DNA from 2 places in the Jeotgalibacillus sp. JSM ZJ347 genome. Region 1 is predicted to be linked to the other one. Evidence: riboswitches for the same ligand, from Rfam matches in the RefSeq annotation. Region 1 holds a riboswitch; the other holds the start of a gene.

What was found. Region 1 has a riboswitch for S-adenosylmethionine ahead of ACH6CZ_RS10455 (methionine ABC transporter ATP-binding protein). Riboswitches for the same ligand answer to the same signal wherever they lie in the genome.
Region 2: linked by a shared signal. The riboswitch ahead of metK (methionine adenosyltransferase) and the one ahead of ACH6CZ_RS10455 (methionine ABC transporter ATP-binding protein) in region 1 are both predicted to bind S-adenosylmethionine.

Annotation. Positions count from the first base shown of each region.
Region 1 is NZ_JBISEN010000002.1:987,906-1,002,922, reverse strand. It holds gene sufU (Fe-S cluster assembly sulfur transfer protein SufU) at 1-426, opposite strand, end outside; gene ACH6CZ_RS10485 (cysteine desulfurase) at 416-1,645, opposite strand; gene sufD (Fe-S cluster assembly protein SufD) at 1,642-2,952, opposite strand; gene sufC (Fe-S cluster assembly ATPase SufC) at 2,970-3,752, opposite strand; gene ACH6CZ_RS10470 (YuzK family famiily protein) at 3,923-4,069, opposite strand; gene ACH6CZ_RS10465 (MetQ/NlpA family ABC transporter substrate-binding protein) at 4,537-5,379, opposite strand; gene ACH6CZ_RS10460 (methionine ABC transporter permease) at 5,423-6,091, opposite strand; gene ACH6CZ_RS10455 (methionine ABC transporter ATP-binding protein) at 6,084-7,109, opposite strand; SAM riboswitch class I at 7,254-7,356, opposite strand; gene ACH6CZ_RS10450 (thioredoxin family protein) at 7,452-7,781, opposite strand; gene ACH6CZ_RS10445 (toprim domain-containing protein) at 7,781-8,137, opposite strand; gene gcvH (glycine cleavage system protein GcvH) at 8,509-8,892, opposite strand; gene ACH6CZ_RS10435 (arsenate reductase family protein) at 8,976-9,335, opposite strand; gene ACH6CZ_RS10430 (ArsR/SmtB family transcription factor) at 9,350-9,652, opposite strand; gene ACH6CZ_RS10425 (SDR family NAD(P)-dependent oxidoreductase) at 9,666-10,436, opposite strand; gene ACH6CZ_RS10420 (acyl-CoA dehydrogenase family protein) at 10,773-12,557, opposite strand; gene ACH6CZ_RS10415 (acetyl-CoA C-acetyltransferase) at 12,765-13,943, opposite strand; gene ACH6CZ_RS10410 (3-hydroxyacyl-CoA dehydrogenase/enoyl-CoA hydratase family protein) at 14,174-15,017, opposite strand, start outside.
Region 2 is NZ_JBISEN010000001.1:9,292-24,308, forward strand. It holds gene menC (o-succinylbenzoate synthase) at 1-545, shown strand, start outside; gene ACH6CZ_RS00065 (metal ABC transporter solute-binding protein, Zn/Mn family) at 581-1,807, opposite strand; gene yidD (membrane protein insertion efficiency factor YidD) at 1,900-2,139, opposite strand; gene ACH6CZ_RS00075 (Dps family protein) at 2,278-2,724, shown strand; gene ACH6CZ_RS00080 (putative motility protein) at 2,797-2,985, shown strand; gene ACH6CZ_RS00085 (DUF6154 family protein) at 3,035-3,268, opposite strand; gene ACH6CZ_RS00090 (hydrolase) at 3,401-3,748, shown strand; gene ACH6CZ_RS00095 (DUF6612 family protein) at 3,988-4,833, opposite strand; gene ytkD (RNA deprotection pyrophosphohydrolase) at 4,922-5,407, shown strand; gene ACH6CZ_RS00105 (alpha/beta hydrolase family protein) at 5,385-6,188, shown strand; gene ACH6CZ_RS00110 (DUF2584 family protein) at 6,194-6,436, shown strand; gene pckA (phosphoenolpyruvate carboxykinase (ATP)) at 6,474-8,066, opposite strand; SAM riboswitch class I at 8,431-8,571, shown strand; gene metK (methionine adenosyltransferase) at 8,729-9,928, shown strand; gene ACH6CZ_RS00125 (type IA DNA topoisomerase) at 10,189-12,297, shown strand; gene ACH6CZ_RS00130 (potassium/proton antiporter) at 12,326-13,825, opposite strand; gene ACH6CZ_RS00135 (gamma carbonic anhydrase) at 13,838-14,374, opposite strand; gene ACH6CZ_RS00140 (alpha/beta fold hydrolase) at 14,486-15,017, shown strand, end outside.

The DNA of each region.
Region 1 (15,017 bases):
CTGCTGGTCAATTCCTTTCTCCATTGCTTTCCAGGAAAGTGTTGCACATTTGATACGGGCAGGGAATTTCGCTACACCCTGCAGTGCTTCAATATCACCAAGGTCTACTGAATCATCGTATTCTTTGCCAAGCATCATATCTGAAAAGATTTGAGAATATTTAAGTGCTTCATCAATGGGCTTGCCTTTGATCACTTGTGTCATCATTGAAGCAGACGCCATTGAGATGGAGCATCCTTCGCCATCGAATTTAGCTTCTTTTACAATTCCATCCTGTACATCAAGTGTTAAATGGATTCTGTCACCGCAAGTCGGATTATTCATATCAACAGTTACACTGTCTTCGATTTCACCTTTGTTACGCGGGTTCTTATAATGATCCATAATCACCTGACGATACAGCTGGTCTAAGTTATTAAAAGACATCGCTGAAATACTCCTTTGTTTTAACGAGTCCACTTACTAAGCGGTCAATATCTTCTTCTGTGTTATACAGATAGAAACTTGCACGTGCTGTTGAAGAAACGTTGAGCCATTTCATCAGCGGCTGTGCACAGTGATGACCTGCGCGAATTGCAATACCGTCTGCATCAAGTACAGTGGCTAAGTCATGCGGGTGAACATCATCAAGATTAAATGTCACAAGGCCGGCACGCTTTGATGGATCTTTTGGTCCGTAGATGGTCAGACCATTAATCTCAGACATTTTCTCCATCGCATAAGCAGCCAGGTGGTGCTCATACTTCTCAATTTCATCCAGACCAATTTCATTCAGGAAATCGATTGCTGCCCCAAGACCAATTGCACCTGCGATAATTGGTGTTCCGCCTTCAAATTTCCACGGAAGCTCTTTCCATGTAGACTCTTGAAGACCGACAAAGTCAATCATCTCTCCACCGAATTCAACCGGCTCCATTGCATTCAGATGTTTCTTCTTGCCATATAAAACGCCAATACCAGTGGGTCCAGCCATTTTATGACCTGAAAATGCAAAGAAGTCACAGTCAAGGTCCTGCACATCAACCTTCATATGCGGCGCAGCCTGTGCACCGTCCACCACCATCACTGCACCATTTTCATGGGCAATTTGTGTGATTTCTTTAATCGGGTTCATTGTGCCAAGTACGTTGGAAACCATCATAATTGAAACGATTTTCGTATTTTGCGTAATCGTTTCACGTACATCATCCAGTGACAGCGTGCCGTCTGCCTGAAGCGGGACATACTTGAGCGTTGCACCGGTTCTTTTTTCGAGCTGCTGCCACGGGATAATATTGCTGTGGTGCTCCATATGTGTGATGACGATTTCGTCGCCTTCTTTCACATTGTCCTGCCCATAGCTTTGTGCGATGGTATTAATCGCTGTTGTCGTACCGCGCATGAAGATGACCTCTTCAGACTTTGCGGCATTAATGAATTTACGAACTTTTTCTCGAGCTCCTTCATACCCGTCTGTCGCCCGGGTTCCAAGCGTGTGCACACCGCGGTGTACGTTTGAATTGTACCCTTTATAGTACTCATCAAGTGCCCGGATCACAGACAGCGGTTTTTGAGAAGTAGCTGCGCTGTCAAGATAGACAAGCGGCTGACCGTTTACTTCCTGGTCCAATATTGGAAACTGTCTGCGGATCTCTTCGACATTCATACATTCACTTTCCTTTCAATGACTTCTGTCAGCTGCTGCTTAACGCCTTCAATTGGAAGGTTTGTCACAACTGGTGCTAAGAAACCGTGAATCACAAGACGTTCTGCTTCTTTTTGAGAAATACCACGGCTCATCAGATAGAACAGCTGCATTGGATCTACGCGGCCAACTGAAGCTGCGTGACCTGCAGTTACATCATCTTCATCAATCAGAAGGATCGGGTTTGCATCACCGCGAGCTTTTTCACTCAGCATGAGTACACGTGACTCCTGCTCAGCGTTTGCTTTTGTAGCGCCGTGCTCAATCTTACCGATTCCGTTAAAGATAGAAGAAGCTGCGTCCTTCATCACACCGTGCTTCAAAATATAACCTTCTGAGTTTTTACCCCAGTGTCTGATATTCGTTGTGAAGTTCTGCTTTTGGTTTCCACGTCCGACTACAACCATCTTTGTGTCGCCATGTGAATTATCACCAATCAGGTGCGTGATGTTTTCTGAAATTGTATTACCGTCATTCATCATACCAAGTGCCCACTCGATTTTTGCATCGCGTGCTGCTGTTCCACGGCGGTTTACGTAAGTTGTTGTACCTTCTGACAGGTTATCAACTGCTCCGTATACAACGCGTGCGTTATCTTTAGCTACAACTTCAGTGATGATGTTCGCAAGCGACTCACCAGCACCTTCAGTTGCAAGATACGATTCCACATAAGTGACCGCAGAATTCTCTTCAGCTACCACTAATACGTGGTTGAAAAGAGCTGCGTCTGCATTGTCGTGAACGTATACAGCCTGAATTGGCTCTTCGAGTTCAACGTTTTTAGGCACATAAAGGAATGCTCCGCCATTTACAAGTGCTGCATGAAGCGCAGTCAGCTTATGCTCGTCCACCTGTACAGCGTCCTTCATGAAATATTGTTCTACAAGCTCAGGATGCTCCTTCGCTGCAGTAAAAATATCTGTGAAAATAACACCTTTACTCTTAAGGCTGTCAGACAGCTTCAGGTATGCTGGTGTATTGTTGCGCTGGATATACAGGTTTTCCTGCTTCTCAGCGTCTACAAGAGACTTCACTGTTTCAGGAAGCTCTTCTAATGAAGCATAAACTTCGCTATCTACAGTATGGCTTGCAAACTGTGTGAAATTCCATTTATCAATTTTCGTTTTATCCGGCTTCGGCAATGGCAGCTCTTCTGCTTTCGCAAGTGCGTCCAATCGAAGGGACGACAGCCAGCCAGGCTCGCCGTTCTTTTCTGAGAAAGCCTGCACCGCTTGCTGATCAACCGGCAATTTCATTTGTGTCGTCATATTCATCCTCCTATCAGTTACGCTTCTTGTCCTACAGTTTCGTCTTCAATCCCAAGCTCCTGCTTGATCCAGTCATAACCTTCACTTTCAAGGCGCTGTGCAAGTTCAGGTCCACCTGATTTTACAACGCGGCCCTGCATCATTACGTGTACAAAATCAGGCTCGATGTAGTTAAGAAGACGCTGATAGTGAGTGATAATCAGGCAGCCGAAGTCTTCGCTGCGCATTTTATTAATTCCTTTAGATACAACTTTCAGTGCATCGATATCAAGACCAGAGTCGATTTCATCAAGAATACCGAATTCAGGTTTGATCATCATCAGCTGAAGAATTTCGTTACGCTTTTTCTCACCGCCTGAGAAACCTTCATTCAGGTAACGCTGTGCCATGTTCTGATCCATTTCAAGGAAGTCCATGTTCTTATCAAGTTCTTTAATGAATTTCATTAGAGAAATTTCCTGGCCTTCTTCACGGCGTGCATTGATTGCAGAACGAAGGAAGTCTGCATTTGTTACACCAGTGATTTCACTTGGGTACTGCATTGCAAGGAATAGACCTGCAAGTGCACGCTCATCTACTTCCATTTCAAGAACGTTTTCACCGTTCAGCAGTACTTCACCTTTTGTTACTTCAAACTTAGGGTGTCCCATGATTGCTGAAGCGAGTGTTGATTTACCCGTTCCGTTAGGTCCCATAATAACGTGAATCTTACCGCTATCTAATTCAAGGTTTACACCTTTTAAAATTTCTTTACCTTCGATCTCAACGTGGAGATCTTTAATTACTAAAGTTGAAGCCATTGTCTAATTACCTCCGTTTGTATATGAATTTGAAATGGAAGAACCATTCTCAATTTATTCTCATTCTAATCTTATAACAAATTAAAACTAGAATCAAATGACGCTGACCCTTGCCGTTACAATTAAAAAAGTCAGTGTAAGATACACTGACTTTTTTCACTTCTCTACTATTATAAATGATTGATGACTTTACCTTCAAGTTCCTGGACTAAGTCTTGTGACTTTTTGTACTCTTCTTCACGTTTCATTTCCACATTCATACGCACATCGTGGTCTCTCATATACGTTTCGTAACCAACTCCGTGCGAACTTAGCATCTGCTTTTCCATGTCAGTTGTAAAATCAACTTTAATCGGATGGATAATGAATCATTCCTTTTCAATTTTTTGTCCGTGACTTGGTTTCCATATTATTTCTAAAAATGTTTTCTAGTGGGTAATTACCCGCTAGAAAACTTATTAAACACCCTAGCATAATTTTTTGACTATTACAAATATTTATCAGGTATATGTAAGGGTTTTCATTGCGTGTGTATCAACGGATGAAGAATATTTGAAATTTTTTATTCGGATGGTTTTCAACGGGGCGGATTTTGGTGTGGGATTGCTACAAGTTTGTGGTTGATCGCGATAACTTCGGACCGGATCACAACAACTTCCCGGGTGTATCACTACAACTGAAGCGGAGTTTCGTGCATCTCCGGGGAAAACTGCTATAACTATCCTCCCACCATACGTCAAAACGTAAAAAATGCCCAGGCATAGCCTGGACAGCGACAAATACATTATTCTGCGTCAACCGGTACGACAGCGCCGCCCCATTCTTCAAGAATGAAGTCCTGAATTTCTTCAGAAGTTAAAACTTCTACAAGCTTCTGAACTGCTTCATTATCTTCTTCACCGCTGTTCACTGCAATTACGTTAACATATGGTGAATCTGAATTTTCAAGTGCGATTGAATCTTCAAGCGGGTTAATCCCAGCGTCAATTGCGTAGTTTGAATTGATCAGTACAGCGTCACCTTCTCCATTTTCATAAAGCTGGACAAGCAGTGCTGCTTCGTAATCTGCTTCAAACTGAAGGTTTTTAGGGTTTTCTACAACATCTGATACTTCCGCTTTAGTTTTGTCCACTTCAGGGTCAAGTGTGATAAGCCCCTGCGCTTCAAGCATTGTCAGGATACGACCGTGGTCAGCGACTGAATTACTCATCAAAATTTCAGCGCCTTCAGGAAGGTCATCAAGTGATTCGTGCTCCTGAGAGTAGATACCAATCGGCTCAATGTGAATTCCGCCAGCGTTTGCGAAATCATAGCCGTGCTCTGCGATTTGTGATTCAAGGTAAGGAATGTGCTGGAAGTAGTTTGCATCAATCTCACCTGATTCAAGGTCCTGGTTCGGCAGTATATAGTCCTGATACGTTTCAATTTGAAGGTCTACGCCTTCTTCTTCAAGAAGCGGCTGTGCCTGCTCAAGGATTTCTGCGTGAGGTACATTAGAAGCGCCGACTCTCAGTTCAACCGGCTCGCCCTCTTCACCAGTGCCGATACCTTCTGCATTATCTGAACCGCAAGCGGCTAAAGCGAAAATACTTGTTACTGCGAATGTTCCTGCTACGAATTTTTTCATGTGTCATTCTCTCCCTTAAATGTGTTTTTTATAATAAGCTAAATTAGCGTTTATCCAGTTTGTTGGTGAAGAAGTCTCCAAAGAATTGAATGATGAAGACGATTGCTAGGATAATGATGGTTGCTGCGAGTGTGACATCGTCTCTGCTTCGCTGGAAACCATCAAGAAATGCCAGGTTACCAAGTCCGCCCGCTCCGATAACACCAGCCATTGCTGTATAACCGACAAGCGCGATCGCTGTAACCGTGATTCCTGAGATCAGCGCTGGCATTGATTCCGGCAGTAATACTTTAAATATAATCGTGCTTACCTTTGCACCCATTGATCTTGCTGCTTCAATAACCCCTTTATCAATTTCACGCAGTGCGATTTCAACCATTCGTGCATAGAATGGAGCTGCACCGATAATCAGTGCAGGCAGTGCTGCATCCGCTCCCCTGATTGTTCCGAGGAGAAAGCGTGTAAACGGGATCAGCAGTACAATTAAAATGATAAATGGAATTGACCTGAATATATTAACGAGTGCTGTTGTAATGGTGTAGGCGATTTTGTTCTCCCACAGGTTTCCTTTAGAAGTGAGAAACAATAGCAATCCGAGTGCGAGTCCCAACACAAATGTGATCACAACTGACAGCACAGTCATATAAATTGTTTCATATGTCGCTTCCCACATGACCGGCCACTCAACGTTCGGAAAAATCTGCTCAATCATGCGTGATCACCTCCACTCCAACACTTGCCGCTTCTAAAAATTCAATCGCACGCTCAAGCTCGTCCTGCTTACCGTGTAAATGAATAAACAGTGAACCGTATGCGCCATTTTGCGTCTGAGAAATTTTCCCCTGCAGAATATTCACCTGCAGATCAAATGAACGGATCAGGTTTGTAACGACCGGCTGCTCTGCTGATTCTCCAACGAATGACAGCTTAACCACTTTACCATCCTGATATTCTTCAAGAAGATGTTCAATCGTTTCTTTTGTTTCTTCAGGCTCTGTTACCTGCTGAACAAAGCGTTTCGTAATCTTTTCTTTCGGCTGCTTAAATACTTCAAGCACATCTCCGAGTTCAACAACTTTTCCGCCTTCCATGACTGCCACACGGTGACAGATCTTTCTGATCACATGCATTTCATGTGTGATCAGGACAATTGTCAGCCCGAGACGTTTGTTAATATCAACGAGCAGTTCAAGAATCGCATCTGTTGTCTGAGGATCAAGCGCTGAAGTTGCTTCGTCACACAGCAGCACTTCAGGGTCATTCGCAAGCGCTCTTGCAATCCCGACTCTCTGCTTCTGACCGCCACTCAGCTGGGACGGATATGCATCTCCACGTCCCTCCAGACCAACCAGCTCAATCAGTTCATTGACTCTCTTTTGCCTCTCCTGCTTTGGTACGCCAGCAATTTCAAGAGGAAAAGCAATATTTTCACTGACAGTGCGTGACCAGAGTAGATTAAAATGCTGGAAGATCATACTGATTTTCTGTCTTGCTTTTCTTAAATCGCCTCCTTTGATAGAGGAAATCAGCTTGCCGTTTATATCCACTTTACCTTCTGACGGCTGTTCAAGACCGTTCAACATGCGAATCAATGTACTTTTACCGGCACCGCTGTAGCCAATAACCCCAAATATTTCGCCTTCCTGGATTTCCAGATTGACTTTATCTACTGCAGTCAGCGAACCGCTTCTTGTTTTAAATACTTTTTTTACATCTGAGATGGTTATCATACCATCACCTACTTTCGTCAATTAACTTATTATCCCGTTAAAGTGGGACATTAAAATGATTCCATAAATTGCCCACTCATCTACAAAAACGAAAACGCCTCTCTGCGTGATGAGCAGAAAGGCGTCCAAAATTAAAACGGCTTTCTCTCATCTGCCAGGTTTTCACCTGTGTGACTTGGCACCTTTCCAGTAAACTGTCGGTTGCCGGGCTTCATAGGGCACTTCCCTCCGCCGCTCTTGATAAGAGTTTCGCGTATTTAGTTAAGATTCATTAAGAGTACGAGACAAATCGTATCATGACCCTAAAATTAATGTCAACGATTTTTTTCAAAAATTGCACATTTACTTTTCGACCGGCTGCCTGGAAAGTTCTTCGAAAGCTTCAAAAATCGTTGGAACCGATTCGAATTTATAGATTTTCTGCACCATTTCGCCGTTTTTAAATAACAGTAGACACGGTACGCTCTCGATCTGATAGCGTTCTGCAAGCGGCTCGACGTAATTTAGATCCGCTTTACCGATTTCAGTGTCTTTAATTGCTGCTGCTGTAACTTCAAGCATTTTACCTGCAAGCTTACATGTCCCGCACATTGGTGTATACAAATACATCGCTGCTTGCTGTTGCTGCTGTAATCGCTGATCCAGATCCTCAATTGTCCATTCTTTTATCATTAAAGATTCATCCTTTTTTCTAAAAACTCAGTGTAAATATCAATGTTCGCACCCGCTAAAATAACTGCCAGGTGCTGCTCAGGCGCAGTTGCAACCTCACGATAGGCTCTGTCGATATACAGATGATCGGCTTCGGGCATCTCTCTTTTAAACTGTTTTCGCAGTTTTTCGCCTGCATCATCCGCATCCACAAGCACATAGACATCTTTTTCATACAATTCATCAATCAGTTCATCCATTTTTGAAAGGCTGATTGTGCCGTTTGTACAAATGATATCTACCGGTTCTCTAATAATCGGCTGTACCTTGCGTTTATCAGATTTGCCTTCAACAATAATAACCTTTTTGCACTCCATTTCCCATCACACCCTCACCTAAGGATCGCACGGCTTTCTTACATGGTATGCTGCTGCTTTAATTGTCGCCTGTACAGTGAAGAAATGCAAGTAAATGAGATGGGGAAGTTCCTTTTGCAGTAGTACTTTACCTTAGAAGGTGTGGTTTGCCAATTATCATTCAGGAGTTTTTAAAGAAATATTTATACTTGCACTGCAGGTGATTGGATCGTAAGGGGGCGACTCCTGTGGCATGAAGGGACAGGTGAGGCATACGGCGAAGCCTGCTGGCTCACCGCCCGGCCACGCAAAGCGTCTCCCTGAAGCGGAAATCACCTGCCACTTTTTGATAGCAAAATACCGCTCACCAAACCAGGTGAACGGCATGTTAATCAGTCTTCGTCTGTCATTTTGTCATATGCTTCAGCATCCATCAGTTCGTCAACTTCTGATTCGTCAGAAAGTTCTACTACGACCATCCATGCTTTTTCATATGGAGATTCGTTAACGTATTCAGGGCTGTCTTCAAGGTCTTCGTTTACCTCAACGACTTTACCGCTGACTGGTGCGTAAAGTTCTGAAACTGTTTTCACAGATTCAACACTGCCAAATGGCTCGTCTGCCTGCAGCTCGTCGCCAACTTCCGGCAGTTCAACGAATACGATATCGCCAAGTTCTGATTGTGCAAATTCAGTAATACCGATTCGTGCTTTACCGTCTTCAACTTTTACCCATTCGTGTTCTTCTGAATAACGTAATTCTTTTGGTGAACTCATGTATTTTCCCTCCGCATATGAATGATTTCTATACTACTTCATATTGGCATAACAGGTGCCTGAAAACAAGAATTGTTTCTGATTTAGCCCTGCCATTTTTCCTCAAATTCAGGTTCTTTAAATCCAACAGTGACTTGTGTGCCATCAGTTGTCAGCGGACGCTTGATCAGCTTGCCATCTGAAGCCAGTAATTCAAGCTTTTCATCATCTGACATGTCAGCCAGTTTGTCTTTCAGGCCAAGCTCCCGGTACTTTACGCCGCTTGTATTAAAGAACTTCTTCAGTTCCATACCACTTTTTTTATGTAGCTCAGAAAGTTCCTCTTTTGAAGGTGGTGAATCAATTAAGTGAATTTCTTCGTATGACACCTCGTTTTGATCCAGCCATTTTTTTGCTTTGCGGCACGTACCGCATTTTGGGTACGTATAAAAAGTAATCGCCATGTTAACTCCTCCTTTTAATAACAGCGGTCTTCCACTGTAATGATCAGATGCTTTAACGTCTCAAGCGCACCCTCAAGTGCAAGGGAATAATTGCGCTGTGTGCCATGCTGTTCCATTTTTAAAATACCCTGTTCACGCAGAATTTTCAAATGATGAGAAACAGCAGGACGGGATAGTGGAAGCCTTTCCGTTAGTTCATTCACTGTCATTGAATCGGCATCTGACAGCATTAAGACAATATCCTGACGATAAGGATCACTTAATGCCTGAAATAACGGTATACAATCCCGAAATGCTTTTTCTGCTTGTTCCCCCATCGTTGTCACCTCACTACTCTCTTTCCTGAGTTTTTCTTACAATACCGGCAGCAGCCGATCTGGAGATAAGTCGGCTCGCTCTGGACTGAAGCTTGTTCATCCCGCCAGGAATAATCTGCTTTTTCCCATTCATGAATTCGATAAACGCAATCTTTGCTACCGCCTGCGGTTTCATCGTACCGTTCTTAAATAACTTTGAATCATTCAGCTCAGCAGTGTCTTTAAATCCGGTGCTTGTAGGTCCGGGATATAACCCTGACACCTGCACACCATGCTCAGCCCATTCATTATCAAGCGCCTCAGTAAATGATTTCACATATGCTTTTGATGCATAATACACAGACATTAATGGTCCCGGGAAAAACGCAGCTGTCGAAGCGACATTCAGTATCTTACCTGATTTCGCATTCACCATCTCCCGGCCAAACAGCTTTGTCAGCTCAGTTAATGACGTAATATTTAACTGAATCATTTCCTGTTCCTTTTGAAGATCAGTCTGATGAAACTCTCCAAATAAACCGACGCCTGCGTTATTAATCAGAATATCAACCTGCAAATCCTGTCCTTTCACCTCAGCAAAAAGAGCCTCGGCAGCACCCGCTTTTGATAAATCACTTTGAAAAACATGCGTCTCAATCGTATATTTCTCTCTCAATTCATCCGCCAGTTCATTCAGCTTATCCATACTTCTCGCCGCAAGAATCAACGTATGCCCCTTTTCTGCAAAAAGCTTCGCCAACTCTTTTCCAATCCCGCCAGACGCACCCGTAATCAACACATTCATCCAACCACACTCCTTATGTCTATATGTTTAAAAGTTTAGACATATTTTAAATACTTATATACAGAATGTCAATTGAAGATGCTTTCACAAGAAAGTTTATTGTTGCTAAATTTTCAATCTGATTAATTCACCCACATTTAATTTGAACCTTAGTGCAGCGAAGCGGAAGGGGGGCGACTCCGGGACGATAAGTTGGAAGCTGAGACCCCACAAGCGAAGCCGAGGAGGCTCAGCAACAACCGGCCGGAAAGCGTCCCCCTTGAAGCGCAGCGGAACGGATAAAGAGCCTGAAACATAATCCGTTTCAGACTCTTTAAGTAGGTTTTATTCAATTAATTAAACGACAAACTTCTCAGCATTAATCAGCTTCGCAGCCGCTTCACGCTTCACTGGAATCAGGTTTACCGGAGTGAAACGAGTAAACTTGCGAAGTGCTGAAAGCATCATGCGCAGTGAATCACCACTCTCAGCAGCAATCAGCGTTTCTTTCGCATGCTGTTCGATCTCGTTGAACGCTTCCTGACAGAAGATCTGCGTATAAAGAACCTTCTGCTGGTTCTTCTCTAGACCTGATTTTTCAACAGCCTTCTGTGTACGAAGAAGTGAAGACTCCATCGCATAAGCAAGTGATACGATATCAGCAATATTCACAAGGATTTCTTGCTCTGCTTCAAGCGCTTTGCCGTACTTCTGTGCAGCAAGACCTGCAGCAAGAAGACCGATCTTCTTCGCATTTTTCACAAGATACTCTTCCTGCTTTAACGGCTCATCGCTGATTTCTTCAGGCATCATCGTCATCAATTCTTCCTGAAGCGCCTGTGCTTTTTGAAGTAATGGCAGTTCGCCCTTCATTGCTTTACGAAGGTATGTTCCTGGAACCAATAAGCGGTTAATTTCATTTGTCCCTTCAAAGATACGGTTGATACGTGAGTCACGGTAGATGCGCTCTACTTCATACTCCTGCATAAAGCCGTAACCGCCGTGCAGCTGAACTGCCTCATCTGCAATATAATCAAGTGATTCAGTACCGAATACTTTGTTCAGTGAACATTCGATTGCATATTCAGCAATTGATTTCGCTACTTCTTTACCGTCTTTGATTTCCTCATCAGACAGCTGGCTCATACGATCTTCAAACAGACCAACTGTACGGTAAACTGAGCTTTCTGTTGCATAAAGCTTCGCACCCATTGTCGCAAGCTTTTCCTTAGTCAGGTTAAAGCTTGAGATTGGTGTATTAAACTGCTTACGCTCGTTTGTATATTTCACAGCAAGTTCAAGCGCACGCTTTGAAGCACCAACTGTACCTACGCCAAGCTTATAACGGCCGATGTTCAGAATGTTAAATGCAATCACGTGACCTTTACCAGCGTCACCAAGCAGGTTTTCAACCGGTACTTCTGCATCTTCAAGGATCAGCGTACGAGTTGAAGAACTCTTAATACCCATCTTTTTCTCTTCAGCACCAACCGAAACGCCCGGGAAGTCGCGTTCTACGATAAATGTAGAGAAGTGCTCGCCGTCGATTTTTGCATAAACAACAAATACATCAGCAAAGCCTGCATTTGTAATCCATTGCTTTTCACCGTTTAATACATAGTGAGTGCCAGCTTCGTTTAGCTTAGCAGTTGTTTTTGCGCCAAGTGCATCAGAACCAGAACCCGGCTCAGTCAGTGCATAAGCTGCAATTTTTTCACCAGTCGCAAGTGTTGGCAGATACTTTTGCTTTTGATCTTCGTTTCCGAAAAGAACGATCGGCAATGAACCAATTCCTACGTGTGCACCGTGAGTAATTGAGAAACCGCCGGCGCGTGACATTTTTTCAGCGATTAAAGCTGAGCTGACCTTATCAAGTCCAAGACCGCCGTACTCTTCAGGAACATCTGCTCCTAAAAGACCAAGATCCCCTGCTTTTTTCAGAAGCTTAACTGAACGGTCGAACTCGTGGTTTTCAATGTGCTCAACTTCAGGAACTACTTCGTTAATCACATAATCCTCAGTTGTTTTTGCAATCATTTTCTGCTCGTCAGTGTAATCCTCCGGTGTGAATACGTTAGAAGCTTCAACATCCTCAATCAGAAAGCTGCCGCCTTTTACCAATGCTTTTGTTTCGTTTGACATGAAAAATTCCTCCCTTTATGTTCTTTTATTAAAATTGAAATTAGTAGCAAGTCATTTTCCAGGCTGCGAATGCAGCGGAAGGCGGCGACTCCGGGACGATTAGTGGGAAGCTGAGACCCCGCAAGGCTTGCCTGAGGAGGCTCAGCAACCACCGTCCGGAAAGCGTCCGCCTGGAGCGGAATGAGCAGCCGGCCTATGGAAAGTTAATTAGTTAATCATTTCAAAGACGCCTGCTGCGCCCATTCCGCCGCCGATACACATTGTGACAACGCCGAATTGCTGCTGTCTGCGCTTCAATTCATGAAGCAGCGACAGTGTCAGTTTTGTTCCAGTACAGCCAAGCGGGTGACCAAGTGCGATCGCACCGCCGTTTACATTCACAATGTCTTCATTTAAGCCAAGCTGTCTGATGACCTGAATTGACTGTGAAGCAAAAGCTTCATTCAGTTCAAACAGATCAATGTCAGATAATGAAAGTCCTGCAAGTTTCAATGCTTTAGGAATGGCTTCAACCGGACCCACACCCATGATTTCAGGTGGGACGCCGCCTACTGCGAATGAACGGAATTTAGCGATTGGCTTCAGTCCAAGTGACTCTGCTTTTTCACGATCCATCACCATCACAGCTGCCGCTCCGTCGCTCGTCTGAGAAGCATTACCAGCTGTTACTGAACCAGTCGTTGAAAATGCCGGGCGAAGTTTACCGAGTGATTCAACAGAAGAGTCAGGGCGAACGCCTTCATCTCTTGAGAAAGTAAATGTTTCTTCTTTCATCTTATAATCTTCTCCAACTGTACGGCGTGTGACTTCCACCGGTACAATTTCTTCATCAAATACGCCGCCGTGAACAGCTTGAGCTGCTTTCTGATGACTTCTTACTGCAAAAGCATCCTGGTCTTCACGTGAAATACCGAATTTCTTCGCTACTTCCTCTGCTGTGTGACCCATGCTCATGTAGTATTCAGGCATTTCTTCAGCGATTTTTGAATTTGGTCGGACTGTATGACCCATCATTGGCACAAGGCTCATTGACTCTGCTCCGCCTGCAATAATTGTATCTGCCTGACCAAGCATAATGCGCTCTGCGCCGTATGCGATTGACTGCAGTCCTGATGAGCAATAGCGGTTAATCGTGATTGCAGGTACTGTGTAATTCAGTCCTGCAAGTGCACCGATGTTCCGCGCCATATTCATTCCCTGTTCTGCTTCCGGCATTGCACAGCCGAAGATCAGATCATCAATTTCACCGTCATAGTTTCCTGCACGCTTTAGTGTTTCTCTGACAGCAAGTGCGCCCAAATCATCCGGACGTACATGAGCCAGTGATCCTTTTTTTGCTTTGCCGACCGGCGTTCTTGCTCCGGCAACGATTACTGCTTCACGCATAATGCTCCCCCTTAAAAACTCGATTTATCTGATTAGACCGTCGAACTGCGCTCCGGGCGGATGCTTTCCGCGGGGACGGCGGTGAGCCTCCTCAGCTTCGCTTCCGGGGTCTCACCTGTCCGTCTAATCCCGCCGGAGTCACCGCCCTCCACTCCGTTCGACTAGATGGTAATTTAAATTTCAAAGTTGCTGATATAAAGTCAAATCCTCAACTGATATTAATTGAAAAATCAGTTACGCAGCGGCTTGCCTTTTACGAGCATGTGCTGCATGCGCTGTTGTGATTTTGGTTTTTCGATCAGGCTCAGAAATGCTTCTCTTTCAAGCTGAAGCAGGTACTCTTCGTCTACTTCCGTTCCATAAGGTACCTTTCCACCTGCGATGACGTATGCAAGTTTCTTAGCAATTTTCAGATCATGCTCTGAGATAAAGCCTGATTGATACATCGACTGTGCTCCAAGAAGTAATGTTGCGTATCCCGGTTCGCCGACGACAGGCACTTTCTTTTTAACAGGTGTGGTATAGTTCTCAGCTAAATGAAGGACTGCCTGCTTTGCGTCATAGATCAGGTGATCTCCGTTTACGCTGATTCCGTCAGACTGGCTCAGGAAGTTGTAGTCTCTTGCTTCAGCGGCAGATGTTGATACTTTCGCCATGGCGATCATTTCAAACACTCTGTTTGCTACCTTTTGAAGATCGAAGTCTACGCCTTTTGGCAGGCTGTTGTAGTAATTCAGGTAAAGTTCTTTGTTACCGCCACCGCCAGGAATCAAGCCTACGCCCACTTCTACAAGACCCATATATGTTTCAGCTGATGCCTGAATATGGTCAGCCGGCAGACAAACTTCAGTTCCGCCACCCAGCGTCATGCCAAATGGTGCAGCTACTACAGGGAATGAGCTGTATTTCAGCTTCATCATCGCCTGCTGGAAGTGCTTTACGACCATATCGATTTCAAAAATGTTGTCATCCTGTGCTTCCATTAAGATCATGGCAAGGTTTGCGCCGACACAGAAGTTTTTACCCTGGTTACCGATCACAAGCCCTTTATAATTTTTAGAAACTTCATCTACT
Region 2 (15,017 bases), on a different contig from region 1:
CCGATGCAAATTCAGCCTATAGTGGATATACAGAAGATCTTTTAGCACTTGATGACCTCGGACTGCAAATGATTGAACAGCCTTTTGCACCGGATGACCTAGCTGAACATGCAGCGATTCAGCGGAGAATGAAGACGCCGATTTGTCTGGATGAGAGCATTAATTCATATAGTGCAGCTGTCAATGCGGTTTCATTTAAAAGCTGCCGGGTCATTAATCTTAAAATCGGCCGGGTAGGCGGAATCACCGCTGCCAGAAAAATTCACGACCTGTGCATGGTACATGACATTCAGGTCTGGTGCGGTGGAATGCTTGAGTTTGGTATTTCAAGAGCACACAATGTATCACTTTCCTTGCTTCCCGGCTTCACAATACCAGGTGACCTGTCAGCTTCCAGCCGTTATTGGGCAGAGGATATTACAACGCCTGAGCTGGTAGTAAATGAAGGCGTGGTGAAGCCTTTTAGCGGAAATGGAATTGGTGTTGAACTGAATAGAAGGCGGCTTGATGAAGTGACAATTGAGCGGTTTGAATATAAAAAATAGACACCCGGCAAACACCAGGTGTCTATTTTTATGCATTATTCTGCTTTCATCGCCGTTCTGAGCGATTCAATATTTTTCTCCATCAGAGTGAAGTAGGTTTCTTCATTTTGAATATCATCATCTGTTAATACTGAGAGATTGTGCAGTGGAAGCGTTTTTGCTCCGATTTCTTCCTGAATTACATCTGTCAGATTTGATGATACATTTTGTTCAATCAGCAGATACTCCACATTTTGTGAAGTGGCTGACTCAATCAGTTCAGTTAATTCACGCTGTGATGGCTCATCTGTTGTAGAAATACCTGCAATGGCCTGCTGTTCAAGACCATAGCGGTTTTCCCAGTAGCTGTATGCTGCATGTGAAACGAAAAACTGGTTGATTTCAGCATCATTTGAGAGCTCTTCAAATTGATGATCAAGTTCATCAAGGCGTTCAATCAGGCTTTCGTAGTTTTCAGTGAAATAAGCTTCCTGGTCAGGCATTTCTTCAATTAATGTATCTTTAACAGATTCAGCTAAAGATTTTGACAGCACTGGATCGAGCCATACGTGAGGGTCAGTGTCTCCGTGATTATGCCCTTCATGCCCTTCTTCAGCTGCATGTTCGTCTTCTTCATGCGCATGTTCGTCTTCTTCATGAGCATGTTCGTCCTCTTCATGAGCATGTTCGTCCTCTTCATGCGCGTGTTCGTCCTCTTCATGCGCGTGTTCGTCTTCTTTATGTGCGTGTTCATCTTCTTCATGCGCATGTTCGTCTTCTTCATGTGCGTGTTCATCTTCTTCATGCGCATGTTCGTCTTCTTCATGCGCATGTTCGTCTTCTTCATGCGCATGTTCGTCTTCTTCATGCGTATGTTCGTCTTCTTCATGTGCATGGTCATGATCGCCGGCTTCCAGCTCAGCATCTGAAATTGCATCAGCAGCTGCAACCATAAATAAATCTTCGCTTTGCAGCACGTCTTTTGCGTTTTCCACAAAGCCTTCAAGTCCAAGACCTATATAAAAGAATACATCTCCCTCGGCAAGGTCAATCATGTCTCTCTGTGAAGGTTCAAATGTATGTTCATCTGATCCTGGTGGATAGATCGTCTCAACTGAAACATGTTCTCCACCAATTTCCTCCGCAAAATATTGGAGTGGATAGACGGTTGTGTATACTTCCAATGCATCTTCATTATTTTCAGCCTCATCTGATCCAGTATTACATCCTGCTAAAATCCATGGGGCAACAGCAGCTAACAGTAATAATGATTTCTTCTTCATCGTGCACCTCGTTCTAAATAGTAATTGTTCCGATTTATAATTCAACAATCGTTACTTTACTATGAAATGAAAAAGAATGCAAGAGAAAACCGTCAGGAATTTTTTCTTCCTGACGGCCATTTGTCCGGCACATGGTCAACACCGCCCGGATGTAGTGGCTGACATTTTAAAATTCTGATCAGCGTCATCAATCCACCCTTGAATGCACCGTGTTTCTGTATGGCTTCCAGCCCATATTGAGAACAGGTAGGGTAAAAGCGGCAGCTCGGAGGCGTTAATGGTGAGATACCCTTTTGATAAAAGCGGATCATAGTAAGCATGATTTTTTTCATCTCTTCACCTCTATTTTCACATTACTTCTAGTGTAGCATGAGTTCATTCTCACTCATTGAAACTTGCTCATACGTTTAAAATCACTAGTGAGTGGTACAGAATAAGAGAGACAATATTGATTTGAAAGGATGATCAACATGAGTGCAAATCCTGAATTAGTCAAAGGTGTTAACAAACAAATCGCCAGCTGGACGGTGCTTTACACAAAGCTACATAATTACCACTGGTATGTAAAAGGGCATCAATTCTTTACGCTTCACGAAAAGTTTGAAGAACTCTATAATGAAGCTGCTATTCACATTGATGAACTGGCAGAGCGACTTTTGGCACTGAAAGGTAAGCCAGTTGCCACATTGAAAGAGTCACTGGACATTTCACTTGTACAGGAAGCAGACGGTGGCGAGTCAGCTGATCAGATGGTGGAAACGCTGAACAGTGATTTTGAAACACTGATGGATGATTTAAAATCTGGAATGGATCTGGCGCAGAAAGATGACGATGAAATGACAAGTGACATGCTGCTGTCAATTCACCAGAGTCTTGAAAAACACGCTTGGATGCTGCGTTCTTTCCTTGGAAAATAAATGTCAGGGCACCGCTTTTAAACGGTGCTTTTTCCTATGCTCCATGGTAAAATCGATTTAAGGAGTGATGATATGGAAATTTCATCAATCATGACAAAGCAAACCGCACAGATGCAGCAGACGGCAAGTCTGAGCATTCTGAACACCGCAATGACAACCCAGGCAGCAGGCGCTGTGGCAATGCTTGAAACAATGAATAACCAGGGCGGCACACCTGCTCCGCACCCTCATAAAGGTCACACCATTGATCTGAAAGGGTAACAAAAAAGGACAATTTCCGATTTGGAAATTGTCCTTTTTTAACTATGTTTTAGTGATAAAAAGTTTTTGTATCTTCAAGTTGTTCAAGCCGTCCTTTGAGTGATTCAACTATGTACAGGCGTATAAAATAAGCGAGCTCATCCTCTGAAAGCTCTTTTATCATTTCAAGAAGTTCAGTATGATCCAGCTGCTCAAGTATAGTAAAAGCAATCATATCAAGGTCTTCCTGACTGCCCCGGATTTTACCTTTATACATTTCAAAAATCTCGTCCACAAGTTTCATGTTTCCGTCCTCCTTTCAAAATGTCCAGGATATCCGTAGTCCGTATGTCTTACTCTCACTATACCCAGCAAGCCTTTTTTTAATCATGAAGATAACGGCTAGTGGACATACTGAATGGAAAGGAGTGATCAAATGGAGCAGAAAAATACTTATTATGTCTCAGTCGCACGCCGGGAAATCTTAAGAAGCGGTACAGAGTCACCGTATGAATTTGTAGTGAATGCCACAGATGATGAAATCACAAAGCTGAGAATGCTGTTTGACCGTAACGAGGAGAGTGAAATGGAAGGATTTCTAACCGGACAGATGCCTTCTGTTCCATATCATCTGGATCGTACCAATCAGGAATCAGACAACCTGCTAATTAAAATTTACAGACTGATCGGGGAAATTGGAGACGAAGAAACACGTAATCATATCGTGACAATGGGACTGAAACCGCCAACAGATGAGCATCCATTTATTGATAAAGAAAATTAGAGTGCGTTTATAATGTAGTATCAGATGATAAAAATGAATATTTTACTACTTTATATATAATGTAATTTTAGTGCAGCGGAGCGGAAGGGGGCGACTCCCGAACGATTAGTGGGAAGCTGAGACCCCGCAACCGGAGGTGAGGAGGCTCAGCAACCACCGTCGGGAAAGCGTCCCCCTGAAGCGCAGCGAAACGGTTAAAAAAGATGCTCAGACAAATGTCTCAGCATCTTTTATCAATTTTACATCTCAATCTCCACAGCAGATTCGATAATCTCCTGAGGCACAGTCAAGTCATCAACCGCGTTATAATCAGTATAGACAGACTTAAGCTTCTGTTCCATCACCATCGACTGTTCAGCAAAATTCATATTCATTGTCATATCCAGATCCAGTGATTCGATCAGGAACGTTTCTTTATCCAGCGTGATGACATATAAGACATCTTCAAATGTTGTATCTTGAAATAAAGTTTCTGCTGGAACGCCAAGTCCCAGGTCAGGCATTAATTCACCTGTCTGCTCAATCAGCATATCACTAAACTTTTCACCCGAAGCGTTCAGCGTTAAAATAAAACTGTCATCATTTTGTTCGAATCTAAAGTCTTCGATATAGGCTTCTAGTGTTTCGAGTTCAGTGGCAGGGTTAGATTGGGATTCATTCAGCTGCAGCAGCTGTTCTGACATTTCAGCAGGCAGCTTCACCCATTCATTTGTCGTCGGGTCCTGCATGAAGAAACCTTCATCAGTTATATAAGATTCGGCAGTGAAGCTTTCACCATCTGTACCTTCACCTGTCATTTTAGTCGTATTCACCTGGTGAATTGTCAAAGGATCATTCATAATCGACATATCAATCTCAGATACGGTATTGATCGTTCCTTCTTCACCCATCGTGACGCTCTGGTTCAATACAGCTGATGATTTTACACTATTAATTTCATTATTTTTTTCAATCGCCTGACTGTAAACTTCCTCAAGTGTCATAGATGATGTGTCTTTGCTGCCTTCAGCAGGTTCTGCGGTTTCAGTACACGCTGTTAAGGCTAAAGTTAAAGCAGCCGTCGTAAATAGAATTGATTTCTTCATTCAATCATCTCCTAATTAGTATGTCCTTACCAAAGGTACGGTTGGGTTGTCAAAAAGTTTCAATTAATTTGAAAGAAGGTGTTCGGTTATGTATCAATTTAAAGATCATCACGGGTTTTTAGTTACATATTCTTACGACCTGAACCCTTTTTCACAAACGCCTGCCCATGTCTTTATTTTAACACGCTATAACGGGCAATGGGTTCTGACGAAGCATAAAAAAAGAGGGTATGAATTCCCGGGTGGAAAAGTTGAAGCAGGCGAGTCTGTCAGGCAGGCTGCCGGAAGAGAGGTCATGGAAGAGCTTGGCGGCGAGGCTGGTGAGCTGATTTATATCGGACAGTATAAGGTTGATGTGGATCCTGAAATTATTAAGTCAGTATTCTACACAGAACTTACCTCTCTTACGCCAAAGCATGATTATTACGAAACAGACGGTCCTGTCATGGTAACAGGGGATATTTTATCAGACCGGTACGGGGAAAAGTTCAGTTTTATTATGAAGGATGACACGGTCAGGTTATCAATTGAATCGATTCAGAAGAAAGTGGATGGAGGGAAAAAGCTTGGGTAAAAATGGTGAGATCATTCGGAAGCATCCCTATCCATCACCGAACCCCAAAATTTTGATGCATGAAGTGCTCTATTGGTCAGAAGGGTTAAAAGTGAAGGGGTTACTTGCAGAGCCTTTAAAAGAAGGGACTTATGATGGCTTTTTATATTTGAGAGGTGGTATAAAGGGTATCGGGATGGTCAGGCCGTCAAGGATTGCCCAGTTTGCTTCGCAGGGTTTTATTGTCTTTGCCCCTTATTACCGTGGAAACAGAGGGGGAGAAGGTAATGAGGATTTTGCCGGTGAAGACAGGATGGATGCAGTACACGGCAATGTGATTTTAAGAAACCACTCTGCATTTTCCGGTCACCTGCATGTCTTCGGGTTTTCAAGAGGCGGCGTCATGGCCCTGATTGCGGCAATTGAAGATGAAGGGATTTCTTCCGTTGTAACCTGGAATGGCGTCTCAGACATGGTACTGACCTATCAGGAACGTAAAGATATGAGAAGAATGATGAAGCGTGTCATTGGCGGTTCGCCAACAAAGGTACCAGAAGCGTATGAATGGCGTACACCGCTGAATGAAATCGAACGCATCAATTGTCCGGTGCTGATTATTCACGGTGAACTCGATAACAATGTGTCACCGGAGCACGCCTATCAACTTGAACATAAGCTGAAGGAAAATAATAAAAAAGTCGAGAGCTGGTATTATGCTGACTTTCATCATGCATTTCCACCGCTTGAAAACATTGCAACAGTTAAAAAACTGACAGACTGGATGAAAAAACAGAGGAGCTGAGTATAATGGGTATGCCGCTTGAGTTAAATACAATGATTGTGACAAAAGGAAGAGAAGAAAGAATTGAAAATAACTTTTTCAAGCTTGTAAAAGATGAATACAGATTGTATCCAATGCATATACCGCTTGAGGTGAAGAACTCAATTGCCGGTGAGGTCAGAGGAGTCGCTGAGATCTATAAGCTTGAGTGGAGCGGGCAGAAGACAATCATATATTTTGAAATAAAATCATTGGAATCTACAAACTAAAAAGCGTATCGGCATTGTGCCGATACGCTCTAAATGATTATACGATTGGACCGCCAAGCTTGGCGATGCTTTCATCAACGCTAGTGAACTTTTTGAAGTTCTCTTTAAACTTTATTGCAAGCTCCATCGCTTTTTCCTCATAAGCACTTTCATTCTTCCATGCAAATCTCGGCTGCAGTACATCATCAGGTACGCCAGGTACGTGAAGTGGTGTTTCAAGACCAAACAGCCCATTTTTCGCTGTTTCTGCATTTGCTAGTTCACCGTGAAGTGCTGCTCTGACCATTGCTCTTGTGTAGGCAAGCTTCATGCGAGATCCAGTGCCATAAGCGCCGCCAGTCCAGCCTGTATTCACAAGGTAGACTTCAGCATCATGCTCTTCTAGCTTTTTACCGAGCATTTCAGCATATACAGTCGGCTCAAGCGGAAGGAAAGGTGAGCCGAAGCATGTTGAGAATGTTGCTTCAGGTTCAGTAATGCCTCTTTCAGTACCGGCAAGCTTTGATGTATAGCCGCTCAGGAAGTGATACATTGCCTGCTCCTTCGTCAGCTTTGAGATCGGAGGCAGTACGCCGAATGCGTCAGCTGTCAGGAAGACAATTGTATTCGGATGACCGGCTCTGCTCGGATCAACAATATTTTTCATCGCCTGCAGCGGGTACGCAGCACGTGTGTTTTCAGTTAATGAAGAATCATCATAATCCGCTTCATGCGTCTCAGGGTCAAGTACGACATTTTCAAGGACTGAACCAAAGCGGATTGCATCAAAAATTTGCGGCTCTTTTTCCTCTGAAAGGTTGATGCATTTTGCATAACATCCACCTTCAATATTGAAGACGCCGTTATCAGACCAGCCGTGCTCATCATCCCCGATCAGCTTACGGTCAGCATCTGCTGAAAGCGTCGTTTTACCAGTTCCGGAAAGTCCGAAGAACAGTGCAACGTCACCTTCTGCTCCAACATTTGCAGAACAGTGCATCGGCAGAATATCATTTTGCGGCAGCAGGTAATTCATGACTGAGAAAATGGATTTTTTCATCTCACCTGCATATTCAGTACCACCGATTAAAATGGTACGCTGCTCAAATGATACAACGATAAATGTTTCTGAATTTGTGCCGTCTGTTTTTGGATCTGCCTTTAGCGAAGGCGCAGATAAAATGGTAAACGGTGCTTCATTCTGGCTGGTCCATGCTTCACCTTTTTCAGGGCGGATAAACAGCTGGTGAGCAAAGAGGTTATGCCATGCGCGCTCGTTAACAACGCGGATTGGAAGGCGGGAAGCAGCGTCAGCACCTGCGAAGCCTTCAAAGACGAATACTTCTTCTTTTTCACCAAGATGATTCAGTACTTTCGTATATAAACGGTCAAATGAGTCTTCAGAGATCGGCTGATTGACTTTACCCCAGTCAATCTTGTCACGCACAGAAGCTTCATCTACAATAAATTTATCTTTAGGAGAGCGGCCTGTATAAGTCCCCGTTTCAGCTCTGACAGCGCCTGTTGAAGTGATTGTACCTTCTTCTCTCATTAATACTTTTTCAACTAGCTGGGGTACAGAAAGGTTCTTATTCACGCGTTCACTCATTAATAGTTCTTTTAATTCTGAAGTGTTTCGGATTGTTGTCATGTTATCTCCCACCTTTTCAGTAAGTCATTCACCTTTGTTCGAAATTAGTATAACACATTCAAACGAATAGTCTATACTAATTGCGGATTTCATTAAAAAATCTTATTTTGTTATCTTCCTCGAAGTTGGCTGTTAATTTTCGCTCCAGGGGGGACGCTTTCCGTGGCCGGGCGGTGAGCCCGCAGGCTTCGCCGTTGCCTCACATGTCCCTTCCTGCGAGCCGCCCCCTTACGCTCTAATTAACAGCTGTGCAAGTACAACAATGGATTAAAATAAACGCAAGATCAAGAAAACTTCTCATCATCATACATATTATGATTGACATTAGACATGCATTTCCGTATGATAGTTTTTTGAACGGATACTCTTATCCCGAGCTGGTGGAGGGACAGGCCCTATGAAACCCAGCAACCTGCTCTGCAAAAAAGCGTGATGCTTTTGCGGTCCAAACAATTGGAGCGAAGGTGCTAACCTGGAGCAAGACAACTGTCTTGAACGATAAGAGTGAAAGGCGAACTGATTATGAACCTTTCCTCAAACATGCGATTGGGGAGAGGTTTCTTTTATTTTTAGCCGAAACTTGGATGATCTGGTAGGTTAACGTTCGATCTCTAAGGGTAATGAGTACCGTCGACTATTTGCTTCACAAGGAGGAGACTTATATGTCTGTAAAACGTCGTTTATTTACATCCGAGTCCGTAACTGAGGGACATCCGGATAAAATCTGTGATCAGATTTCTGATTCAATTCTTGATGCAATCTTAAAGGATGATCCGAATGCCCGTGTGGCGTGCGAAACTTCTGTTACAACCGGACTTGTTCTGGTAGCGGGAGAAATCTCAACTTCTACTTATGTAGATATCCCTAAGATCGTACGTGAAACGATCAAAGAAATCGGTTATACACGTGCTAAATACGGTTTTGATGCGGATACGTGTGCAGTATTAACTTCGATTGATGAGCAGTCACCTGACATCGCTGCAGGAGTTGACCGCTCACTTGAAGACCGTGAAAGCCAGATGACTGACGCTGAAATCGAATCAATCGGTGCCGGTGACCAGGGACTGATGTTTGGTTATGCAAATAACGAAACAACTGAACTGATGCCACTGCCAATCTCACTTGCTCACAAACTGTCACGCCGTCTGACTGAAGTGCGTAAAGAAGATATTCTTCCTTACCTGCGTCCTGATGGTAAAACACAGGTTACGGTTGAGTATGATGAAAACGACAAACCGGTACGTGTTGATACAATTGTTATCTCAACGCAGCACCACCCGGAAGTCAGCCTGGAGCAGATCCAGCGCAATCTGAAAGAACATGTCATCAACCAGGTTGTTCCTGCTGAACTGATTGATGAAGAAACAAAATACTTCATTAACCCGACTGGCCGTTTCGTTATCGGCGGACCTCAGGGGGATGCAGGTCTGACTGGCCGTAAGATCATCGTTGATACGTACGGTGGATATGCGCGTCACGGCGGCGGTGCATTCTCAGGTAAGGATGCAACAAAAGTTGACCGCTCAGGTGCTTATGCTGCACGTTATGTTGCAAAAAACATTGTGGCTGCTGGTCTTGCTGATAAATGTGAAGTACAGCTTGCATACGCAATCGGCGTGGCGCAGCCTGTTTCGATTTCAGTTAATACTTTCGGAACTGGTAAAGTAGACGAAGAGACGCTTGTAGAGCTGATCCGCAATCACTTTGACCTTCGTCCGGCAGGTATTATTAAAATGCTTGATCTTCGCCGTCCGATCTATAAGCAGACTGCTGCTTACGGACACTTTGGCCGTAATGATCTTGATCTTCCATGGGAAAGAACAGATAAAGCGGATGCGCTGAAGCAAGAAGCTAACGCATAATATGATTCAGATCCGGAATGTATCCTTTGAGATATATTCCGGATTTTTTTGTTGATGCGGGTTAGGTCAAATGTCACTTTTCTCCGAACACGATCTAGTATTCTTTGAACAACCACGTTTATTCTCCGAACATCGACAACCATTCCACGAACCACGCCACGCAAACACAGAATAAGTGTTCGCTAACTCACTACTCACATGATATGATAAAGTCACAAATCCCCGATTGATGCTTCGGACCAATACTAGGAGGAATTCCTTTGTTTACTGTCATTCTCGCAGAAAAACCTTCACAGGCAAAAAGCTATGCTGATGCATTTCATACATCACGAAAAACTGATGGTTATTTTCATATTGAAGATCCGCTGTTCCCGGGAGGAGCGGCAATTACATGGGGATTCGGTCATTTAGTATCTTTAGAGGAACCCCAGAAATATAAGCCGGAGTGGAAGCGCTGGAAGCTCGATACGCTGCCGATGATTCCGGAAGAATTCAAGTTCACTGTTCCTTATGCCAAGCGTGCGCAATTCAATATCGTCAAAGGTCTTCTCAGAAAAGCTGATCAGATTGTCGTAGCAACAGACAGTGACAGAGAAGGGGAGAATATTGCGCGGTCCATTATTGAGCAGGCAGGGATGATGCATAAGCCGACAAAACGCTTATGGATTAATTCGCTTGAAAAAGATGTGATCAGAAAAGGATTCCAGGAGCTGCGTAATGGAGACGATTACCTTTCGCTATATGATGAAGCGCAGACGAGACAGGTGAGTGACTGGCTTGTCGGAATGAATATTTCAAGGCTTTATACGCTGCTTTTACAGGAAAGAGGTGTCGATGGTCCGTTCAGTCTTGGACGCGTGCAGACGCCGACATTGTATATGATCTGGCAGCGGCAGCATGAAATTGAAAACTTTAAACCCGAACCGTTCTTTCAGCTGATTGCTGATCATAAGGAAAGCGGACAGGCTTTTCAGACAAAGCATAAAACGACGTTTAAAAAGATGGAAGAGGCTGCGGATATACTGAAACAGCACGGTATTGAGAATGGTGCTGACACAAAGGGAACAGTTGCTAAAGCGGAAAAGAAACTGAAGAAAATGCAGGCGCCAAGCCTTCACAGTCTGTCTTCACTTCAGGCGAAAATGAACAGACGATATAAATACAGCCCGTCCAATGTATTGAAAACAGTCCAGGATCTATATGAGAAAAAGCTGGTATCCTACCCGCGTACAGATTGCCAGTTCATCACAATGAGTGAATTCCGCTATTTGTTCGGTCAGCTTGATTCAATGAAAGCTGCAGCAGGAACCTCTTTTGATATAGCTCATCCGAAGCCACGGCCTAAATATGTGCAAGACAGCAAGGTGCAGGAGCACTATGCCATTATTCCGACGAAAAAAGTGCTATCGAGAGACCGGATTGAAAAACTGAAGCCGATGGAAAAAAACATTTATAACGAAATTCTTGGGAGCACGCTTGCGATGTTTCATGAGGATTATCATTATGAAGAAACGCAGGTGGATGTGGATATTCAGGGGCTCATTTTCAGTGTAAAAGGAGCAATTGAGAAAAAGCGTGGATGGAAAGAGCTGTTCAGTGAAAACGCCAAAAAAGATACAATTCTTCCACCGCTTAAAACAGGTGACGTTATTGCATCTGTTGTGAATATCAAAGATGATATGACGAAGCCGCCTAAGCCTTATACTGAAGGACAGCTCATCACCATGATGAAAACAGCCGGGAAAATGCTTGAAGATGAACAGGACCAGGCAATGTTGAAGGAAGTTGAAGGGATCGGGACTGAGGCAACGCGTGCTTCCATCATTGATACGTTAAAAAAGCAGCAGTACATTAAAGTTACGAAAAATACAGTGTCAGTAACAGATAAAGGCGTTACGCTCTGTCAGGTCATCGGCGGGACGTTATTGAGCAGTCCTGAAATGACGGCCAGGTGGGAAACCTATTTAAAGAAAATCGGCAGAAAAGAAGGCAGTCAGGAAGCGTTTCTGAACAATATCGCCAAGTTTATTCAGCATATGATCACTGAAGCGCCAAAGCAGATGGGAAGTGTAAAAGCCACGGCAGGAAGCGCTCAGAAAAAATCTTCCGTAATGCCGGTATGCCCAAGATGTAAAAAGGGTGTCATGGTGGATAAAGGTGGATTCTTCGGCTGCAGCGATTATAAGCAGGGCTGCAAACAGACGCTCCCTAAACTACTTCTGAAAAAGAAAATTTCAGATGCACAGATAAAAGCGCTTTGTGAAAAAGGTCAGACAGGCATGATCAAAGGATTTAAAAGTAAAGCAGGTAAAACATTCAGTGCCCGCCTTGTGTTGAGGGATGGGAAAATTGAAATGGAATTCAAATGAAAAAGCGGATGTGCTCATCCGCTTTTAGCTATTTACCCGCAGTTTCCTGCGGCTTTTTCTTTTTCTCTTCAAGCAGCTTTTTCACTTCATCCTTGTGTTTAGTATTCACAAGAATATACAGAAAATCTCCGGCTTTAATCTGCGTTTCACCATACGGGCTGATCAGTTGATCGTTCCGCACAATCGCACTGATTGTTGCCTGGTGCGGGAATTTCAGGTCCTTCAGTTTCTGACCTACAATTGCAATATCCCTATTCGTATGAAACTGGATCATTTCAGCATTCGCTTTTCCGATTGAAATCAGTTCCAACGAATGGTGAGGTGTATCTTTTTTAGGACCCACAAGATTCAGCTTCTTTGCCACATATGAAATCGTGGAACCCTGGAGAAGCGTTGAGGTAAGTACGATAAAGAAAACAACATTAAAAAACAGCTGCCCATTTTCAAGCCCTGCTACTACGGGGAATGTCGCGAGAACAATTGGTACGGCTCCTCTTAAACCTGCCCATGAAATGAAAATTCTTTCTTTCATTTTATACTTCATACCTGCAACCGATAAGAAAACTGCAATCGGACGAGCAACAAAAATTAAGATAATTGAAAGGATCAATCCATTAATCACGATATTTAAAGAGAATAACTCTCCGGGAAATACCAATAGACCTAATATGATAAACATCAGGATCTGAGACATCCAGGCGAAACCTTCATTGAATTGAAAAATAGAATAGCGGTAGGTTAATTCATTGTTACCAATAATAAGTGCAGCTACATAAACCGCAAGAAATCCACTACCACCAACAATTGCTGTAATACTGTATGTTAATAATGCAAAAGAAACAGAAAAAATTGGATAAAGTCCACTAGAATCAAGCTTGATCCGGTTCAGTGCAAATGAAGCAATTCGCCCGAGAATCAGACCAATTGCAAGACCGGCACCCATTTGAAGAATAAATGAAGGAATCAATCCCCAGATAGAGGAATTTTCATTTGAGATCAGTTCAATAAAAGACAGGGTTAAAAAAACAGCCATTGGGTCATTTGTTCCAGATTCGGCTTCGAGTGTGGCACCCATTTTTGCTTTGATGTTCCGTTCTTTTAAAACTGAAAAAACGGCAGCTGCATCTGTGGAGCCGACGATCGCACCAAATAATAGTCCTTCAAGCAGTGTTACGTCAAAGATCAGGTATGCTGCATAGCCTACAATTCCTGATGTTAGCACAACGCCCAGAGTTGCAAGAGAAAGGGAGGGGAGTGCTACTGCACGTACAGTCTGCCATTTCGTCTGCATTCCGCCTTCAAATAAGATGATCACAAGTGAAAAGATCCCGATCAGCTGTGCTGCTCTTGCATCATCAAAGTAAACAATTCCAAGACCATCACTGCCAACAATCATTCCTATGACAATAAAAAGAACGAGCGCCGGAAGTCCCCACTTGTTAGAAAACTTTGCAACAAGTACACCTGTTATTAGTAATAACCCCGTTAGAAGAATAAATGAATCATTACCGAATGATTCAAACAGCATATCGGTCACTCATTAAACATCGTCTCCATCTAAGCGATTGCGTTCAGCTTCTTTGTACACCTGTGCTTTTTCAGCATATTCTCTTACAATTCGCTTCATATCCGCGCGGTCTTCTTCGTTTACTTCGCGCACCACTTTTGCCGGGCGGCCGAATGCCATCATCCCCGCAGGAATCTTTTTACCCGGTGGCACAAGACTGCCTGCACCAATAAAAGCACCTTCACCGACTTCAGCGCCGTCAAGAATAATAGACCCCATTCCGATCAATGCATTTTTCCGGATTGTACAGCTGTGAAGCGTTACCTGGTGACCAATTGTCACTTCATCTTCAATAACAAGCGGCAGGTTAGGACTCTGGTGAAGCATGGAGAGATCCTGAATATTTACTTTATCACCAATGATGGTAGGTGATACGTCTCCCCGGATGACAGCACCCGGCCAGACACTTGATTCAGCCCCGATTTTCACGTCACCTGATATGGTAGCCATTTTTGATATGTATACACTTTCATCAATTTTAGGGTTGTGTCCTTTATAAGAAAGAATCATCAAATCACTCCTGTGTCCAATCTGAAATATGATATAGTTTATTTTAACACAGGCTTACCTGATACTTCACAACACAGACTTCTAAGAATTTGAAAGGCAGGTGTTCTTGTCATGTGGAAATGGGAAACTGATGGAATTGCACACGGCGTGATCGTGATGATTCATGGTGAACTTGAACATCATGCCAGGTACGGCTGGTTAATTGAAATGTGGCGTCAGAGAGGGTATCACGTTGTTATGGGTGATCTCCCCGGTCAGGGAATGGTGAAGAGAACAGAAAGAGGACATATTGACTCTTTTAAAGAATATGAAACGGCAGTAGAACAATGGATTGAAGCGGCGATGCTTTTTAACCTGCCGATCTTTTTACTTGGCCAGGGACTTGGCGGCTTAATTGCAGTCAGAATGATGTATAAAAAGAAATACGAAATTGCAGGGTTAATTTTGTCAAATCCAAGCTTTGCCTATAAGCATACCCCGTCAAAATTCAGTCATCTGCTATCAGGCAGTCTGAACAGACTATCTCCTGAGCACCGGTTTACTTTTGGCTTTACCGTTCAGGATGCAACACGTAACGATGAAATTATTGAGCTTGATCTGGAGGATCCGATCTATGTCTCCAGGGTATCGGTCAGGTGGTATC